Regions from separate parts of the Arthrobacter sp. Y3221087 genome, predicted to be linked through region 2. Evidence: predicted binding sites of a transcription regulator. Region 2 holds the regulator's gene; the other holds the start of a gene.

Region 1 (10,036 bases), on a different contig from region 2:
TGCCCACCACGGCGCAAATCGGCGTTGCGGCGCCTATCATGCTTGTCCTTCTGCGCGTCATTCAGGGCATTTCCGTTGGCGGAGAGTGGGGCGGCGCCACTTTGATGGCCCTGGAGCACGCGCCTGCAAAAAAGCGCGGCCTCGCCGCAGCGTTCGCCAACGCCGGCGGACCGGCGGGCGGGCTGCTGGCCACACTGGTGGTTTCCGCCGTTTCCGCGTTGACCGGGGACCAGTTCCTGGTCTGGGGCTGGCGGATACCGTTCCTGCTCAGTGCCTTCCTGATCCTCATCGGCATGGTCATCCGCCTCAGGGTGGCAGAGACGCCCGTATTCCAGAAGCTCGAAGCCGAAGCCGCTAAAGTCAAGCACCCGCCTTTGCTGGAGGTGCTCCGGCATCATCCGCGTGTTGTCGTGGTCACCCTCGTGGCTACGTTGGGATTCTATGCCTGCCAGGGGCTGCTAACGGTGTGGGGCGTCTCCATGGCTGTTGGAAGCGGCGTTGACCGCTCCGGCGTCCTGAACTGGAAGGGAGTCGCCGCCGTGGTGACGGTGGCGGTCTGCTTTTACTCCGCACGCCTCAGTGACCGGATCGGCCGGCGCACTGTCCTTACGGGCGCGGGCGTGGCGGGCATCGTCCTGGCATTCCCACTCATCTTGCTGCTTACAAACGGGACTATGTGGGGCTTTGCCGTGGCAGTCGTGGTCGGCAATGGGCTGGTCCAGGGGGCCCTTGCCGGACCAATCGGCGCCTACATCTCCGAGCAGTTCCCCACCGGCGTCCGCTATACCGGGGCGTCCCTGTCCTATCAGGGCGCCTCAATGATCGGCGCCGGTTTCACCCCCATGATCGCCACGGGCCTGGTTCTCGCAGCCGGTGGGAGCGTGTGGATGGTAGCCGTGTTCTGGATCGTCATCTTGGCAGCAGGTCTCGCCGCTGTGCGCCTCACCCGTGAGGGCTCACGCCTCAAACTCGACGCGGTCTAAACCTGCACAAGGGAAGGCTTCCAGGGCTGAAACATGATGCCCCGAGTGCTTCCGCCTCAGGTGACTCCATTGTCAGTTTTTTTGAACTCATTATGCTGAAACTTCTGCCTTTACGAGGGTACCGGTTGCCCGCATGCTGGAGACAGCGAGGCGCTCGGATTGGCGCCTAACGAAAGGAACCACGCATGAAGCCTAAGAATCACATGGTGCTCACTACCTTTATGCTGCCGGCGGGTTATCACAAGGACAGCTGGCGGAAGGAAGGAAGCCGGGCAGAAGAGCTCGGCAACCTGGACTTCGTGGCAGACCTAACCGCGATGGCCGAGGCCGCAAAGCTTGACGCCGTCTTTTTCGGCGACATCGTGCACGCCAACACGGTGATGCGGGGCGACATCAAGATGAACGGGTTCTACGAACCCATGACCGTGCTCGCAGCCTTGGCGGCCAGGACAAAAAACATCGGCCTGATCGGCACCATGTCCACTTCCTTCTGCGAGCCGTACAACCTGGCCCGGCAGCTGTGCGGCCTGGACCACATGTCCAATGGCAGGGCTGGCTGGAACATCGTCACGTCGTCTGACGGTTTCAGTAACTATGGCGTGGAGGACGTTCCGGACCCGGCGGTGCGTTACCGGCGGGCCACGGAGTTCGTGGACGTGGTGCAGCGTCTCTGGGACAGCTGGTCCGATGACGCCGTCATCGTGGACAGGGAATCTGGTGAGTACGTGGACCGGAGCAAGCTCAAGGCCATCCGGCATAAGGGCGAGTTTTTTGAAGTCGAAGGGCCCATCAACATGCCGCGGTCGCCGCAGGGGCGTCCCGTGCTGGTCCAGGCGGGATCCTCAGGCCCGGGCATGGACCTGGGTTCCTCGGTGGCGGACGGGATTTACACCGCCCAGCCGTTCAAAGAACCGTCCATCGAGTTTTACACCAAGTTTAAGAACATGGTGGCTGAGAAGGGCCGGAACCCCGACGACGTCAAGATCATTCCGGGTATCCTGCCCATTCTCGGCGACACGGAGAAGGAAGCGCAGGACCTTGCCAACGAGCTGGCCAGCTACGTGCACCTCGGTAACGGCCGCAAGCAGGTGGGTGCTGACCTCAAGATGGACCTGACCGAGTTGGAGTTCGATGAGTCGATCCCCGCCGAGTGGTTTTCCGATGACCCCCGGCTGGGCAGCAGGTACCAGATATACCGCAAGAAGAGCGTGGACATGGGCATGACGCTGCGCGAGCTGATCGTGGACCTGGCCCGGTCCACCGGGCACCAGTGGATGGCCGGCACTCCCTCGCAGGTGGCTGACCGCATGGTTGACTGGTTCGAGTCGAAAGCGTGCGACGGTTTCAACCTCAACGCTCCCTTCAACCCGGGCGGATTCAAACTTATCTGCGACAAGCTCGTCCCGGAACTTCAGGACCGCGGCTACTTCCGGTCCGAGTATGAGGGCAACACCCTGCGTGAGAACCTTGGGCTTTCACGCCCCTCAGCGTAGAGGGGCGGCGCAGGGCCGGCCGCTTAAGAGTCGGCAGATCTGAAGCGTTCGACGGCCACATCCACCCAGGCCTGTGCGCGTGCGTTCAACCGCATGCTCCGCGTCCAGGCCAGCGACACAGTGGCTTGGGCGCGGGTATGGATCCGCGGCTCGGCAACCCGCTTGAGCACAACCTTTAGCTCCTCGTATGGCGCGTCCAGCATGGGTTGCTGGAAGAGCACGGCAACGCCACGGCCACTCGCTACCAGCGATCGGACTGTGGCGTAGCTGCGGGAGCGGTGCCGGATGTCCGGCGTCAGGCCGGCAGCGCGGTACATCTCGAGGATGCGCGTGGAGATGGGAGGAGCGTCGAAAAAGATGAGCGGACTGTCGGCTACGTCCCTGAGTGCAACCACCTCCGCTTCGCGCTGGGGATGGTCCGCCGGAAGCAGGATGTACGGCTCTACGGACAGCAACGGGGCCGTCTTGAGCGCAGGGGAGATGTCCATGTCGAATACGAAGGCGGCGTCGATGGAACCGTTGAGCAGGCGCTCCTGCAGATCCTCGTGGTACCCCTCAATGAAATCGACCTCCACGTGCGGGCACTGTTCCGCAAAATCGGCCAGCATCGGGGGAATGATGGTGGGCCCCAGCGGCATAAAGCACCCGACGGTCAGTGGACCGCGGATGTCAGTCCTGGCGCGTTTGGACAGCGACGCGATCTCATCCGCAAGTTCAAGCAGTTGGCGCGCCTGCCTGAACACCACGATGCCCGTCGATGTCAGGGTGAGCCCCTTGGACTTGCGCTTGATGCACAGCTGGGCCCCGACAATTCGCTCCAGTTCCGCGATGGACATGGAGATGGCCGACGGCGCCATGTGTAGCCGCCGTGCTGCCTCGCTCATCGTTCCGGTTTCGGCCGCCACGACAAAGTGCAAGACCTGGCGCAGCGTAATTGAGGGGTTCAGGGCGATGTTCACATTGTCAATATTACTGACGACCAAGAGCGAAAATAGACGATTTACTTGAGCAGTTCAGCTTGCCATCATAAAAGAAACGGCGCCGACGACGGCGTCCCCGCCGTCGCAGCAGCGGCAGCACCCCTTCCCGAAAGTGACGTAACGTAAATGGACGCCCAAGCCACCTTCCTCGACCAGGCAGAAGCAATTGTCGGCCCCGGCAACGTTGTCCGTGCCACGCCCAAAGACGGCTACATCGACCCGTATCCCCTCAATCCCGGGCGGGCTAAGTGGCCTGGCGTGCGTCCTGGGAGCGTGGAGGAGGTCCAAGCCGTGGTCCGGCTCGCCAACGACACCGGCGTTCCGCTGTGGTCCTTCTCCAAGGGCAAGAACCTGGGTTACGGGGGACCGGAACCGCGCAGCCGCGGCATGGTAGCGCTGGACCTGAGCCGCCTCAACAAAATCATCGAAGTGAATGACCATCTTAACTACGCCGTCATCGAGCCCGGTGTCAGCTTCTTTGACCTCTTCGAACACATTCAGGAAAACGGGCTGAAGCTTTGGATGTCCGTTCCCGCCCTCGGCTGGGGATCGATCCTTGGCAACGCCCTCGACCGCGGCTACGGCATGACCCCGATGGGCGACCATGTGCAATCCATTTGCGGTATGGAGGTGATACTGCCGGACGGTGAGCTGGTGCGTACAGGAATGTGGGCCATGGACGGAACGGAACTCGGCCCCATCTTCAAAGGCGGATTCGGACCCACACTGGACGGTATCTTCACCCAATCAAATCTCGGCATAGTCACCAAGATCGGCCTTTGGCTGATGCCCTGGCCGGACGTGTACATCAACGGCGACGTTGTGGTGGAGCGCGAGGAGGACATGCCCAAGCTGGTGGACATCCTGACCCAGCTCCGGCGCGAGGACGTCATTCAGAACAACGCCCTGTGCGGCAACGTGGTTCGGGCGGCCACCATGAACGGTCCGCGGTCACGCTGGTACCAGGGGGAGGGGTCCATTCCGGATGACCGTCTGGAGGAAATGCGCCAGGAAATGGGCATTGGCCAGTGGAACGCCAAGTTCGCGATCTACGGCGACAAGGGACTCGCCCAACGCAGGCTTGAGATCATTCGGGAACGCTTCGCCGGGCTTGAAGGGTTTACCGTCAAAGCCAGGCTCTATGAAGGTGCCGAAGGCGTACAGGTCGCCTATGACGACATTGCTGACATGGACCGCACTCAAATGGCCGGAGTGCCCACCCTGAAGCCCTTGTCCACGGTGGCATGGGCGGCGGAAAACGGCGGGCATATCGACGCTGCCCCCATCATTCCCGCCCGAGGGGAGGAAGTGTGGGCGTTCTATCGAGAAGCCAAGGAGCTGTACCGCCGGTTCGGCTTTGACCTGTACATCGGTTACCACCTCTACCCGCGCCATATGGTGCACGTGACCATGATCTTCTTCGAAAACGATAACCAGGAGCAGTTGGCGCGCGCACGGGCTCTCTACTCAGCGTTGCTGGCAGCAGCCCGTAGCCACGGGTACGCGCCCTACCGCAGCCATGTGGACTACATGGATGTCATCGCTGACGGCTTCGACTACAACAACAACGCCATCCGTCGGCTCCAGGAGACACTGAAGGACGTGCTGGATCCCAACGGCATCCTGGCGCCCGGAAAGCAGGGGGTCTGGCCCCGGCGGTACCGCGAGGTCGGGGCGGAAGCCTCGGACGGCGTCGCCGAATCGGCTGTCCCGCTTTAGAACGCCTGTCCAAAGCAGCTTCCGACAGGTTGCGGCGACGGAAGCCATCACGGAGAAGGGGCCGGACGCTGGTGAAGCAAACCAGCGTCCGGCCCTTTTCGCTACAGGACCGCCAGTAGTAGCCCCAGGGTGCGCTCCTGGAGGTGGACGCGTGCTCCTTTTGCCTTGCAGCGGCGTGTCCAGGGCTTGTACATGGATTCGAACAGCATCCGCCGGGAAATCCCCCTACGTCGAGTTGTTCTTGCACGGCCGCCTGTACCTCGACGATTTGATCGCCTGGAAGATTCCGCTCAAGGACATTAATGAGGCATTGTCAAATTCCAGCTTTTTATATAATATTCCATCAGAATGCATTTTGCATGGGGAGTGTTGGGCTATCTCGTCCAATTACTTGCGCCAGCTGAGAAGGAGTTCGAAGTGACAGCACGCACCGGAGCAGAGTACAAGCGGGGCCTGGACGACGGCCGAGAGGTATGGCTGGGGTCGGAGCGCATCTCCGTCCTTGAGCACCCGGCCTTTAGAGGATCGGTTGAAGGCATGGCCGGCTACTTCGACTACCAGCACAAGTACGCGGCGGACTGCCTGAGCACCCACCCGGAGACCGGCGAGGCCATGAACGTCAGCCACTCGCTGCCTAGAAACGCGGAAGACATAGTGCGCCGCCACCGCGCCTTCGACCGCCTGGCCCGGTACTCCAATGGCATGCTCGGCCGCACGCCGGACTACGTCAACGTGGTCCTGGCCGGGCACGTGGCCCGCAAGGACATCTTTGACCGCTCCGGGGACCCGGTGTACCACCAGCGGCTGGCGGCATACCAGCGCGAAGTCATCGAAAAGGACCTCGCACTGACCCACACCATTGTGCACGCCGCGATCGATAAGAGCGTCGGCGAACTGCAGGGCATGAACGAGGAACTCACCCTGCGCGTGATGAAACGGACTGAGCAGGGCCTCATCGTCAAGGGCGCGAAGATGCTCGCCACCCTCGGCCCCATCGCCGATGAGCTGTACGTCTACCCGGCAGTGCCCATCCAAAAAGGCTTCGAGGAATACGCAATCTCCTTCGCTATCCCCGTGGCCACCCCCGGCGTTGTCGCCATTTGCCGGGACCACTACGGCGTGGACGCGGCCCTGGAGGACAAGCCGTTCTCCTCACGTTTCGACGAACAGGACGCCGTCATCATCTTTGATGACGTCTTGGTGCCTTGGGACCGCGTGTTTATTGACGGCAACCTGGACGTCTACAACTCCATCAACGCAGGCACCGCTTCCGGCAACACGCAGCAGCAGACGGCCATCCGCGCGGCCGTGAAGCTGGAGTTCGCCTACGATCTGTGCACGCAGATTGCCAAGGTGACCGGGACTGAGGGCAAGCCCGATGTCGGCGCGATGCTCGGTGAAATCTACACCTACCTGCGGCTCACCCGGGCGGCCATCCATTCGGCGGAACTTCGGGCCTCGGACTGGGGCGGCGGAGCGTACTTCTGCCACGACGACATCAGCTCCCTGCGGGCCATCATGCCGGGCTGGATGATTCGGATCAACGACATCATCAAGTCCATGGGCTCGCACAACCTGCTGGCAACACCCACGGGCGGTGCGTTCCACGATCCCCGGCTGGGCCCGCTGCTGGAAAAGTACCTCCCCGGTGCCAACGGCATCAGCGCCCAAGAACGCGCCCGCATTATGCGCACCGCCTGGGACTTCGCCGGCTCGGCACTGGGCAGCCGGATCGAACTCTACGAACGTTTTTACCTCGGCAGCATCGGCCGCGCCCGCGCCCTGGACCACCGCAAGGCCCAGGCAGCGGGGGAGACCGGTGCCTACCATGCCATGTTCGCGGAAATCGACGATACCCCCGCTGGGCCCGAAGGCGAACCTGACGCGTCCGCCGGTGACCGGATCACCGTCGGGGCCAGAGTCTAGGTTCCGCCATGCCGGCGCAGACAGAGGAGGCCGCCGGCCCCGGAAGCAGCCTGGAAAACACGACAGGCATCGTGGCCGGGCATGTCACTGGCACCGGCTTCGAGGCCTTCGACGCCGCCAACGTGGCCGGGGCCAAGAGCCGGATCATCGATTCGCTGGGCAACATCGCCGCGGGCCACTACGCCCAGGGCAACGACGCCACCCTGAACCTCGCCCGACGCTGGGGCGGCGCTGAGGAAGCAAGCGTCTGGTCCACGGCATCCGCCTGCCAGCGCACAACGCGCGGTGGTTTACGCGGTGATGATGCGGTCCTACGACCTCGAGCCAATCGGTGCGCAGTACGGGGAGCGGACGCCGTCCGCGGCCCAGATCAGCGGGACCACTATTCCAGTGGCCCTGGCGGTCGCCGAGCAGCAGCGCTACTCGGGGGTGGGGACCTGCTCACCGCACTGATTCTGAGGGACCACCTCGCCTCACGCCTCGCCGCAGCTTCACCGCTGCGGACCTGGAACGGCTGCTGAACTCCGCTTGGAAGGGAAATACCGCATGATTTTTCTGGCACATCAGCTGAGACTGCTGTCCCACCTCAGCTACAAGCAGGACCTGGCCCTGTGGGAAGCCGAACTGGCGGCCCCCACCATCAGATTGATTTCGTCCGCCTGGGTGGGCTGGTATGAAGCAGAGCCCGAGGCCTGAGAGAGGAGAATTCGCCGGCGGAAGCCCGCCGTCGCCTCGGGAGCAACTTCACCGCTCATCCAGGTGCATACCAGCCTCGCCCGCCCGCCTTGCCCACAGCGGTGCACAAGACGTTCAAGCATCCGATCGGCTGCGGGACCTAGCGTCCACGTGGAAGAGTAAATTGCGAAGCAACGCTGAGCTCCTCTCGTTCCGGTCCGGCGAAGAAAGTGATGAGGCTCTCCTCGAAGCCCGGAACGGATCGGAGGACTGGAAGGATGAGGTCACTGGCCAGTTCCGACGGTGTCATGAGTCGTCCGGTCCTGGTGCGCAGCGCCAGAACGTTTAGTTGGGTGATGCCGCATCCGGCCAGCACGTGGTCACTTTGAAACTGAATGAGGTGGGCCGCCGTCGGGTCCGCCCGACGATCGCTGCCGGAGTACTGCTGATGTCCAGATCTATTCGGCACCACTGGTCCTGGACGTTATCTATCTAGTCTATGGATTTCAGCCACCCTCCCCTCTCGCAGGCGGGCGTATTAGTCGCTGTTCCTTGAGTGGCGGTGTGCCAGGGGTTTGCGGAGCGGGGTTTAGCTCTCTTTGCTTTGGTGCCGGTCTAGCAGCTGGGCGCAGCGGATCAGGCCCAGGTGGGAGTATGCCTGAGGGTGGTTGCCCAGGTGCGTTTCGCTTGTGGGGTCATATTCTTCGGGCAACAGCCCGGTGGGGCCGATGAGATTAACAAGCTGGCCGAACAGTACATCGGCGTCATCGGTGCGGCCTACCGCGAGATAGGCCTCGATCAGCCAAGTCGTGCAGATATGGAAGCCGCCTTCCAACCCGGGCAGCCCATCGTCGTAGCGGTACCGAAAAACGGTGGGTCCTACTCGCAGTACGCGCTCGACGGCATCTACTGTTTTCAGGAACCGTTCATCGGTTACATCTAGCAGGCCGGAGAGGCCAATATGCAGGACGGCCGCGTCCAGGTCGGGGCTGTCGTAGGCCACGGTGTACGACGCGGATTCCTCGTTCCAGCCTTGTTGGAGGACTTCGGTTCGGATGGTGGCAGCGGTGGTGCGCCAGAGCGGATCAAGTACCCGTCCGTGACGCTCGGCGGTGCGTACGGCGCGGTCCAGGGTGACCCAGCACATCACCTTGGTGTAAACGTGGTGGCGCGGTGGCCGCCGGGCTTCCCAGATTCCGTGGTCTGGTTCGTGCCAGCGAGCCAGGACCGCCGCGGCCATCTGCTCCAGCAGTTGCCATTGGAAATCGGTCAAAAGACCGTGGTATTCACTGAGACTGTGGATCAACTCTGCTATTGGCCCAAAGACGTCCAGTTGCACCTGGTGGTCTGCAGCATTCCCAATCCGTACCGGGCGCGACCCGGCATAGCCTGGCAGGCTTTCGATGGTTGCCTCGCTGGCCATCGAGTTCCCAGTTACGGAGTAGAGCGGGTGTAGCCATTCCGGGCCTGGAGCCTGGTCCAAAATTCGGCCTAGCCATCCCAGGAACCCGTCGGCCTCGTCGGTGGAACCAAGATCCACGAGTGCTTTAACGGTCATGGAACCGTCACGCAGCCAGCAGTACCGGTAGTCCCAATTACGGATTCCGCCGATTCCCTCGGGCAGGGAGGTGGTGGGGGCCGCCAACACTCCGCCGGTCGGTTCGTGCACCATGGCTCGGAGCACCAGCGCGGAACGCTTAACCAGCGAGGGTTTGACCGCAGGAAGCTTCAGCTTGCGTACCCAGGCCCGGGAACTAGCCGCGACATCGGCCCGGCGCGCTGGCTCGCCGACGGTATCGAGCACAAAAGTTCCGGTGTCCCCGCAGCGCAGGTTCAGGACGACCGGCCCGTTGTGTAGGTCCACGTCTGCAGTGGCGGTTGCATGGCGGTTATCGGTTCTGACCGTGAAACTGACTCCAGGGGCGTGCAGGATTATTGGATCGGCGGTGCCGAGCACGTGCAGGTCAGTACCGCGGACCTCCATCGTGAAGGGGGCGTTCGTGTAATCCGGTCGTGGCGCAAAGACGATCCTGGCCGCGCCTGTGCCGGCAAGCACCCGCACCAGGCTGGTGAGACCTTCCGGAGAGGGTTCCAGGTAGTCCGTCACGGTTATATCCGCCCAGCGGGTCTCGACGATCATCGTGCTGTCCACATAGCGTTGCCCGAGCACCCGCGATGCCTGCACGGGCTCAACGCTGAAATGCCCGGCCGCGTCGCCGCCAAGAATGTGCGCGAACACGGACCCGGAATCCGGCAGCGG
Region 2 (10,036 bases):
TCAGGGTTGGGTGCGGGGGTTGGCGGGGCGCGTTCAGGTGGCCGGCAGCGTCAGCAGGTAGGCGGCCAGCAGGGACATGCCCGCCAGGACGTAGAACGATATCTGTGTCCACAGCGGCTTGTGCTGCTGCCGGAAGGACAGGGCTCCCCCTACCAGCAGGCCGGCCAGCCCCATCAGGACAATGGACCACATCTAGGCGGGACCGCCGGCCGGGTCCGACTGGCTGCCGGAGGCAGGCTGGGCCGCGGGCCGGTGCAGGGCCTCCACCCAGTTCCGCAGCAGGCGCGCGCCGGCATCCCCCGACTTCTCGGGGTGGAACTGCGTGGCGCAGAGCGGGCCGTTTTCGACGGCGGCGATGAACGGGGCACCATGCTCGGACCAGGTAACCAGGGGCGGCGCCATGCGCGGCTGGATGACGTCGAAGTTCCATTCCTGCACCCCGTAGGAATGCACGAAGTAGAAGCGTTCGTTCTCGACGCCGGCAAAGAGCTTTGAGCCTTCCGGTACCTTGACGGTGTTCCAGCCCATGTGCGGCACCACATCGGCGGGCAGGAGTTCCACCTTGCCGGGCCACTCCCCAATGCCTTCTGCCTCCGTGCCGTGTTCCACGCCGGCCTCGAAGAGCACCTGGAGGCCGACGCAGATACCGAGGACGGGCCTGCCCCCGGCAACCCGCCGTCCGATGAGGCGGATGCCGTCGACGGCCTTCAGTTCGCGCATGACGGTTTCGAAGGCGCCGACGCCCGGGACCACCAGGCCGTCGGCGTTCAGGACGTCCTCGGGCTTGGCGCTGAGCACTACCTCGGCGCCGGCCCGTTCCAAAGCACGCACGGCCGAACGGACGTTCCCCGAACCGTAGTCCAGCACCGTGACGGTGGGCTTTCCTTCGGGGGAAGGCAGCTTCCGGCTGGCGGACGGATCGATAATTGCGCCGTCCTTCAGGACCTGGCCGCTCACAGGGCACCCTTGGTGGAGGGGATGCCTTCCACCCGGGGGTCCGGTTCCACGGCTGCGCGCAGGGCGCGCGCAAACGCCTTGAACTGGGCCTCCACGATGTGGTGCGGGTCGCGGCCGGCGATGACGTTCATGTGCAGGCAGATGCCGGCGTGCAGGGTGATCGCCTCGAAGACGTGGCGGGTCAGGGAGCCAGTGAAGTGGCCGCCGATCAGGTGGTACTCCTGGCCCGCGGGCTCGCCGCCGTGCACAAGGTAGGGCCGGCCTGACACGTCCACGACGGCGTGGGCCAGTGCCTCGTCAAGGGGAACGGTGGCTTCGCCGAACCGGCGGATCCCCGCCTTGTTCCCCAGCGCGGTGCGCAGCACCTCACCGAACGTGATGGCCACGTCTTCCACGGTGTGGTGGACGTCGATGTGGATGTCCCCGGTGGCCTTGACCGTCATGTCGATGAGCGAGTGCTTGCAGAGCGCCGTGAGCATGTGGTCGTAGAAGGGCACGGACGTGTCGATGTCCGAGACGCCGGTACCGTCGAGGTTTATCTCCACGAGCACGGACGACTCACTGGTGGCGCGCTCCATGCGCGCGGTCCGGGCCGCGGCCGTGTTCGATCCGGTGGAACTCATGGTCAGGTGTCCTTTTTGCGGGAGAAGGAGTTTGGCACGGCGTCCAGCGCCGGTACTTCAAGTCTAGGCGGGAAGCGCAGCCTGGCTGGCAAGGATGCTTTCCAGGGCGGTGAGGAATGCTGTGGTTTCGGTCTCAGTTCCTGCCGTGACGCGGAGGTGGCCGGGGATCCCGACGTCGCGGATCAGCACGCCCGCGTCCAGCAGTTCCTGCCAGACCTGGCGGGGGTTCTCCAGGCCGCCGAAGAAGACGAAGTTGGAGTCCGAGGCTGCGGGCTTGAGTCCCAGCCGCGTCAGTTCGGTGACGATGCGGTCGCGCTGCTTCTTGATGTCTTCGACGTCGGCCATGAGGGCTTCGCGGTGCTGCAGGGCCGCCAGGGCTGTTGCCTGCGTGACGGCGGACAGGTGGTAAGGCAGGCGGACCAGGCGCAGGGCATCCGTGACTTCGGGGGCTGCCGCCATGTAGCCGAGGCGTGCACCCGCGAGGGCAAACGCCTTGCTCATGGTGCGGGAAACGATCAGCCGCTCCCGTCCGGGCAGGAGGGTCAATGCGCTGGGGGTGCCGTCGTGGGCGAACTCGTGGTAGGCCTCGTCCACAATGACGATGGTTTCGCTTGCTGCTCCGGCCTCGTAGACGGCTTCCACCACATCCAGCCCGAGACCGGTGCCGGTGGGGTTGTTGGGTGAGCAGAGGAAGACGATGTTGGGCTGGAGGTCCTTCACCTGGCGGGCCGCGGATTCGGCGCTCAGCCCGTAATCGCCGGCGCGTTCGCCCTTGATGTATTCGGTATCCGTTCCGCTGGCCAGCAGCGGATACATGGAATACGTGGGCGGGAAGCCAAGCGCTGTGCGGCCGGGACCGCCAAAAGCCTGGAGGATCTGCTGGAGCACTTCATTGGAACCGTTGGCGGCCCACAGGTTGGACTCGTCCAGTCCGTGGCCCAGGTACTCTGCCAGCGCCCGGCGGAGCTCGGTGAACTCCCGGTCCGGATACCGGTTGAGGCTGGTGGCGGCCTCGGCAACGGCTGCGGTGATGGCAGCCCGCACGTCGGCCGGAACGCCGTGCGAGTTTTCGTTGACGTTCAGGAGGATGGGGACATCCAGCTGGGGCGCCCCGTAGGGGGTCAGCCCGCGGAGGTTGCTGCGGAGGGGAAGCCGGTTCAGACGCTCTAGCTGGTCACTCACCTGAACAGTTTAGTGGCCGTCACGGAGACCGGAAAATGTGACAGCCGGTGTTCGCGCCGGGCGTGCGGCCTGCGGCAAGGCCGCACCCGGCGCATGTTGGGGCGGACGCTGCCTCAGCTGGTGGGGACGTACAACTGCTGACCGGGCAAGACCGCCCCTGCAGGGAGGTTGTTCAGCTGGACGATGTCAGCAACCACATCCCGGGCATCACGGTCGGGGGCGACAGTTCCAGCGATGGACCACAACGACTGTCCGGACTGGACTGTAACGGTCACCGTGGGAGTCACCGTGAGGTCTTCAGCAGTGTCGGAGGCCTTGGCCGGCGAGTTAAAGAACCCTGCCAGGGACAGCAGCAGGGCCGCCAGCAGCACGAGCGGGATACCGATCAGGACGATCTTCCCCCGCCGGGTCAGGCGAAGGGGAGGCAGGGGCGCCGGGCCCCCCGGGGTACCGGGCGTGGCGTGCTGCAAAGCCTGCCGGGCAGGGGCCTGCGGAGCGTTTGCCTGCGAAGCGGATATAGCTGACATGTCTGAGCCCTCCTGGACCGTCCTGTGCTGCCTGGGAAAAACCGTGCTGTGTTGCATGTAGTGCCGGTACTGCCTGTACTGCGTTTACTACCTGTATTCGTCCACCGCCTTGGTGCGTTCACCGCCTTAGTGCGTTCACCGCCTGGGGGCGGAGACTGGCGCCTCGCTGCTGTACAGGCTCCAGCCTGCCCGGCACCACTGACATTTCGGCTCCAGTATTCGAACGTCTTTCGAATAGCGAGCACTTGACTAGAACACATATTCGAACTTTTGCCTTCTCCAGTTTTAGCACCTATCAACGAATAATGTCGAGACTCGCTAGAACAAATGTTTGAAAAAGCAAAGTGGCTGGCCTAGCTTTGAAACAGGAAACAACCACCCTTGAAGCTGATCAGCAGGGTCTGACAAAAGGGCAAGTCACCCAGTCCGGAGCCTTGGAAAGCCCGGTGGCAACCGAAAGGCATTGGCGAATATGGCAGCAGCAGCCACCGGGGGCAGGACAGCCTCGCAGCCGAAAAGGGCCGCGAAGGGGCTCACGCCGCGGCAGAAGAAAATTCTGGAAACCATCCAGCGCTCGGTCAACGAGAACGGCTACCCGCCCTCGATGCGCGAAATTGGCGACACCGTTGGCCTTGCCAGCCTGTCCAGTGTCACCCACCAGCTCTCCCAGCTGGAGAAGCTGGGCTACCTCCGGCGGGATCCGAAGCGGCCCCGGGCCATGGAGGTACTCACGCCTCTCACGCTGGATGGCGGACCCGCAAAGACCGGCGGTCCTTCGGTTTCACTGCCCCAGGATGCGGCTGCCACAGTAACGGAGCTGCCCACCGCAGTGGACACCGCCATGGTGCCACTGGTCGGCCGGATCGCCGCCGGCGGTCCCATCCTGGCCGACCAACTGGTGGAGGACGTCATGCCGCTCCCCCGCCAGCTGGTGGGACAGGGCGAGCTGTTCATGCTTCGGGTGGCGGGCGATTCCATGGTGGACGCCGCCATCTGCGACGGTGACTGGGTGGTGGTGCGGCGCCAGGCGGATGCCGCCAACGGCGATATCGTGGCGGCGCTCCTGGACGATGAGGCCACGGTAAAGACCTTCCGCCAGCGTGACGGCCATACCTGGCTGCTCCCGCAGAACACCCAGTACGAACCGATTCTTGGCGACCACGCCACCATCATGGGCAAAGTGGTCTCGGTCCTGCGCTCGCTCTAGGGAGAGCAGGACCAACAACTCCATAGTTCGAAAAAGACGGCACCTTCCCGGTACACGGGCGGGTGCCGTCTGTCAGTTGGCCTCCGCGGCCAGCCGCTCAAGGGCTGCTACCGCTGTCTTCCGGTCCGTTGTGGCCCAGAACGGGGGCAGCGCCCCCCGCAGGAATCCGGCGTAGCGCTCGGTGGCAAGGCGTGAATCCAGCACCGCCACCACTCCCTTGTCGCCGGTGGACCGGATCAGGCGGCCTGCCCCCTGGGCCAGCCGGATGGCGGCATGGGTTGCGGACACCGACATGAACCCGTTGCCGCCTGCCTGCGCCACCGCACGGGACCGCGCCGTCATGAGCGGATCATCAGGCCGCGGGAACGGGATGCGGTCAATGACCACCAGCCGGCACGATCCGCCCGGGACGTCTACTCCCTGCCACAGGGACATGGTTCCGAACAGGCAGGTGTCCGGTTCGTCCGCGAATTGCTTGACCAGGGCCGTCATGGTGGAATCGCCCTGGCAAAGGACTGTCACACCGAGCTTGGGGCGAAGCGCCTCAGCTGCTTCCTCGGCGGCGCGCCGTGAGGAGAACAAGCAGAGCGCCCCGCCGCCGGATGCGCGGATGAGCGCCTCCAGTTCGGCCAGCGATTCCGGCGACGCGCCACGGCCCGGTTTGGGCAGGTGGCCGGCAACATACAGGATGCCCTGTTTCGGGTAGTCGAAGGGCGAGCCCACGTCCACGCCGGTCCAGCTGGGGGCGCCGTCTCCCACCAGGCCGAGACCCCCGGCGGCGGGCTCGAACGCTGATCCGATGGCCAGGGTGGCGGATGTCAGGATCACGGTGTGATCGGCAAAGAGGCCCTCCCGCAACCGGCCTGCCACGGACAGCGGCGCGATGTTGACCAGCACGGGCGCGGACTCGTCAGGCTGCGAATACCCCTGGCCGGGGTCGAAGGAACTGGCACGCGAGAACCACACCACTTCCCTGTTGTCCCGGGCCGCAAGCAGCCGCTCGCACAATTCCAGGATGAGCATCAGGCGGGACCGGGCAAGCTGCCTCCCGCCGTCGGGCGTCGTGCTGCTGTCCCCCTTGGAATCGGACAGCGCCGCGCGGCAGGCCTCACGCAGCTGGTCGATGCAGTCCAGCTGTTCGTCGTTCAGGCCGTTGGGCAGCAGCCCGTTCGGCGCGCCCGCGAGGGCCATTTCCAGGTTGGCGGCGGCGGCGTTGAGGGCGTCCACGGTGATGGCCGTGTGTTTCCGAGCGCTGGCGGCGGCGGCGTGGACCATGGCAACGGAGAGCTGGCCGGTGACGGCTCCCGTGACCCGGTCCTGCAGCTCGTGGGCCTCGTCCACCACCACAACGTCATACTCTGGCAGGACGGCCAGGCCTTCGAAGGCGCTGACAGCCAGCATGGCGTGGTTGGTGACCACGACGTCGGCCTCCGCCGCATCCTGGCGTGCCAGCTCGCTGAAGCATTCCGCAGCCAGGGGGCACTTCTGTGAACCCAGGCATTCCATCGAGGTCACCGAGACCTGCCGCCAGGCGCGGTCGGTCACACCGGGAAGGAGTTCGTCACGGTCGCCGGTGGCGGTCTTCTCCGCCCACTCGCGCAGCCGCACCACCTCCTTGCCAAGCTGCGACGCGGGACCGCCGACCGTTGCGGCAAAATGCGGAACACTGTTGTCCTCCCCCAGCGAAAACAGCTGCCCCTCTGCGGGCTCCTCCGACGGGAACCCCCCTTCGAGCTTGTGCCGGCAGACGTAGTTGGAACGGCCCTTGACCAGTGCCACCTTCACCGGCCGGTCCAGGGCAGGAGTGATCGCCTTAAGGAGGCGGGGCAGGTCCCGGCCCACGATCTGCGTCTGCAATGCCAGCGTGGCGGTCGAAACCAGGGCAGGCTTGTTGCTTTCGAGGGCGTGGGCAATCAGCGGAACCAGGTACGCGAGGGACTTGCCGGTGCCGGTTCCCGCCTGAACCAGCAGGTGGTTCCCCGTTTCGATGGCGCGCGCCACCTGCCTGGCCATTTCGTGCTGCCCGGTGCGGCTCTGCCCGCCCATGGCGGCAACGGCCCGGTCGAGCAGCTCGATGACGAACTGCCCGCCGGCCGTGTCCGTGGCTTCGCCGGCCACGAGGTCAGTCATTCGCGGCGAAGGGTTCCAGTTCGGCCGCCAGGCCTTCCCGGACCATGACGACGGCCCGGGTACCTGCCTCGACGTGGTCAAGGCTGATGATTTCAGCGTCGGAGTCGTGCAGTTTGCTGAGCAGGTCGCCGCGGTTGTAGGGAAGGAGCAGTTCCATCTTGACGCTGGGCCGCGGGATGGATTCGCTGATTACGCGGAGCAGTTCCGCGATCCCCTCACCGGTACGCGCCGAAACCACCACGTGGCGCGGCTCGCGCTGCTTAAGCCGCTCCACCACGAAGGGGTCCGCTGCGTCGGCCTTGTTCAGCACGATGATCTCCGGGATCTTGCGCGCATCCACCTCGCTGAAGACCTTGCGGACGGCAGCAATCTGGCCTTCGGGATCCGGGTGCGAGGCATCCACTACGTGCAGGATGAGGTCGGCGTCAGCCACTTCCTCCAGCGTGGAACGGAAGGCCTCCACCAGTTGGGTGGGCAGGGACCGGACAAAACCGACCGTATCCGCCAAGGTGTACCCCAGACCGTCCGCCGTTTCGGCCTTGCGCACCGTGGGGTCCAGCGTGGCGAACAGGGCGTTTTCGACCAGCACGCCCGCGTCCGTCAGGCGGTTCAGCAGGGAAGACTTCCCGGCGTTGGTGTAACCGGCGATGGCCACGGAGGGAACGGCATTACGACGGCGGTTGGCGCGCTTGGTTTCGCGGGCCGGCTTCATCGCGGCGATTTCGCGCCGCAGCTTGGCCATGCGGGTGCGGATCCGCCGGCGGTCCAGTTCGATCTTCGTCTCACCGGGGCCGCGGGAGCCCATGCCGGCGGCCGCGCCGCCCACCTGGCCACCGGCCTGGCGGGACATCGACTCACCCCAGCCGCGGAGGCGGGGAAGCAGGTACTCGAGCTGCGCGAGCTCAACCTGCGCCTTGCCTTCCCGGCTCTTGGCGTGCTGGGCGAAGATGTCCAGGATCAGGGCAGTGCGGTCGATGACCTTGACCTTGACGATGTCTTCAAGCCCGCGCCGCTGGGACGGGGCAAGTTCGGCGTCGACGATCACGGTATCCGCGCCGGTGGACATCACGATGTCCTTGAGTTCCTGGGCCTTTCCGGAGCCCAGGAACGTGCCGGGATCCGGCTTGTCCCGGCGCTGCACCAGGCCGTCCAGCACCTCTGAACCGGCTGTCTCGGCAAGTGCCGCGAGCTCGCGGAGCGAGTTTTCGGCGTCGGCAAGGGTTCCCTCGGACCAAAGCCCGGCCAGGACCACGCGCTCCAGGCGCAGCTGGCGGTATTCGACTTCGGTGACGTCTTCCAGTTCCGTGGAGAGGCCGGCGGTGCGCCGGAGGGCGCGGCGTTCCTCAAGGTCCTGCTGGTCGCCGTCGAACGTGGTGTGCTCTTCGTCCAGGCGGGAGATGGCCTGTGCCGCACCCAGCACGGGCTTGCCGTTGCCGCGTTCTTCTCCGCGGGGCGTGCTGAGATTCCTGGCCGGTACGTCCTTGGAGAGAATCCGGTCGATCACAGCCTGGATTTCCGCAGGGCTCATGTCCTGGGCGGCTGGTTCGGATCCGGTGTTGGGCTGGCTGGTCATGGTCTCCTTTGAAGATTCGGCAGTTCCAGAATAGTGCCGATTGCTGGTCTGTGGGGAAGTATTCGCGCTGGGCTGACGGCCTGCGGTCATGCAGTTCTCCTGGGATGTTGGGCGCCGGCGCGCCGGAAGGCGGCCGCGGGCGCGGGTGCCGCATCACGGAAGGCGGCGGAACGGGAACGTGCCGGAGAATCGGCGAAAAGACCAGCGGATGCTGACTTTCGAGTATTGTCCGGCTGCCGGAACAGACATGTTGGGTCTGGTCCGGTGCACAAGCGGAAGGTGATGAAAACCTGCGTCGCCGTGGGACTGGCCGTCGCTGGAGGACGGACTGCGGGACGGGCGGTGCCCGTACCGGCTACTCGAAGATCAGGAACATGCCCTCCACCCTAGCAGAGGCCCCGCGTCCGCAGTTTCCCTTTACGCCGCAAGGGGAACTACTCTGGCCAGTTATGGAGTCCGCACACTATTTCAGCGCATCCCCCGCCGGCCCCTTCACCAGAAAGCCCCTCACAGTAGAGCTCGCCGGCGAAACACGCAGGCTGCAGACTTCCAGCGGCATCTTCAGCCCTGACGGCATCGATAAGGGGACGGCGGTCCTCCTGGCTGAGGTTCCGGCGCCCGCGCCCACCGGCAATCTGCTGGACATCGGCTGCGGCTGGGGACCCATCGCGCTCACCATGGCGCTGCGTGCCCCGCACGCACATGTGTACGCCGTGGACGTGAACGAACGCTGCATCACGCTGACCAATGAAAATGCTGCCGCTCTCGGGCTGGCGAACGTTGTGGCCAGCACGCCCGAGGCAGTTGATCCGGACCTGAGGTTTGACACGATTTGGTCGAATCCGCCTATCAGGATCGGCAAGGACGAGCTTCACTCGCTGCTGAAACTGTGGCTGCCGCGGCTCGCGCCCGGTGGATCTGCGTGGCTGGTGGTTCAGAAGAACCTGGGCTCGGATTCCCTCCAGCGCTGGCTCGCCGGGGAGCTGGACGATTCCTTCAGCGTGACCCGCGAGTCCACGTCCAAGTCCTTCCGCATCCTGAAAGTCAGGAAAGCGTCCCGGTAGCCACGATGACGGCCGGGCCGCTAAGTTCCACATGCTCGTGGCCGGCCGGTCCGGCGAAGAATTTCACGCCTACTACCCCGCCTGGCACGTGGACCCGCCAGGTGTCCGGAGCCTCTGCGCCGGCCCAGTGGCGGATGGCGACGGCGGCAGCACAGGCTCCCGTTCCGCAAGACTGGGTCTCGCCGACACCCCGCTCGTGGACGCGCATGGTGACTGAACCAACGCCGTCGTGGACGAGCGGTTCAGCCGGGACAACGAACTCCACGTTGGTGCCGTTGGCAGGAACGGGTTCGACGGTGGGTGCCGTGAAGAGCCGGGTCCCCGCGAGTTCGGAGAGTTCTGCGAGGGCCACAACGGTGTGCGGGTTGCCCATGCTGACGGACAGCGCGGGCCGCGGGACCTCCAGCCCGTCCGCGGTGACCAGCGAATCCATGGCTTTCGCTGTGGCTTCACCGGGGAAGATGAACTCCCAGGGGCCCATGTCCACGGCGTACTCATCCCCCGTACGGACCACGGTCTTGGCCCCGCCGCGGGTGCCGATGGTCAGCGCACCGCCGTCGGGAAGGTCAATCAGGCCTTCGGCCCGGAGAAAGTGGACGAAGACACGGACACCGTTGCCGCACATCTCGGACAGGGAGCCGTCGGCGTTCCGGTAGTCCATGAACCATTCGGCCTCAGGGACCGTGGCCAGCAGGTCGCGGCCTTCGGGGAGCAGGCGGGAGGGAACCGCGCGGATCAGGCCGTCTCCGCCGATGCCGCGGTGCCGGTCGCAC

What was found. Region 2 encodes LexA, which represses DNA repair genes until DNA is damaged. Its sites were predicted from a motif close to TCGAACANNTGTTCGA; they were not measured.
Region 1: the regulator LexA is predicted to act here: its motif matches at 5,362-5,377, upstream of AC5RUO_RS16420 (4-hydroxyphenylacetate 3-hydroxylase N-terminal domain-containing protein).

What each region holds. Positions count from the first base shown of each region.
Region 1 covers NZ_JBNHFE010000006.1:59,283-69,318, reverse strand. The annotation lists gene AC5RUO_RS16440 (MFS transporter) at 1-983, shown strand, start outside; gene AC5RUO_RS16435 (NtaA/DmoA family FMN-dependent monooxygenase) at 1,169-2,476, shown strand; gene AC5RUO_RS16430 (LysR family transcriptional regulator) at 2,500-3,435, opposite strand; gene AC5RUO_RS16425 (FAD-binding oxidoreductase) at 3,583-5,175, shown strand; gene AC5RUO_RS16420 (4-hydroxyphenylacetate 3-hydroxylase N-terminal domain-containing protein) at 5,593-7,101, shown strand; gene AC5RUO_RS16415 (hypothetical protein) at 7,110-7,622, shown strand; gene AC5RUO_RS16410 (hypothetical protein) at 7,648-7,797, shown strand; partial or broken gene AC5RUO_RS16405 (trehalase-like domain-containing protein) at 8,366-10,036, opposite strand, start outside.
Region 2 covers NZ_JBNHFE010000002.1:413,549-423,584, reverse strand. The annotation lists gene AC5RUO_RS11615 (hypothetical protein) at 34-192, opposite strand; gene hisH (imidazole glycerol phosphate synthase subunit HisH) at 193-957, opposite strand; gene hisB (imidazoleglycerol-phosphate dehydratase HisB) at 954-1,580, opposite strand; gene AC5RUO_RS11600 (histidinol-phosphate transaminase) at 1,644-2,762, opposite strand; gene AC5RUO_RS11595 (LysM peptidoglycan-binding domain-containing protein) at 2,876-3,289, opposite strand; gene lexA (transcriptional repressor LexA) at 3,762-4,496, shown strand; gene AC5RUO_RS11585 (ATP-dependent DNA helicase) at 4,569-6,626, opposite strand; gene hflX (GTPase HflX) at 6,619-8,199, opposite strand; gene AC5RUO_RS11575 (class I SAM-dependent methyltransferase) at 8,649-9,263, shown strand; gene dapF (diaminopimelate epimerase) at 9,244-10,036, opposite strand, start outside.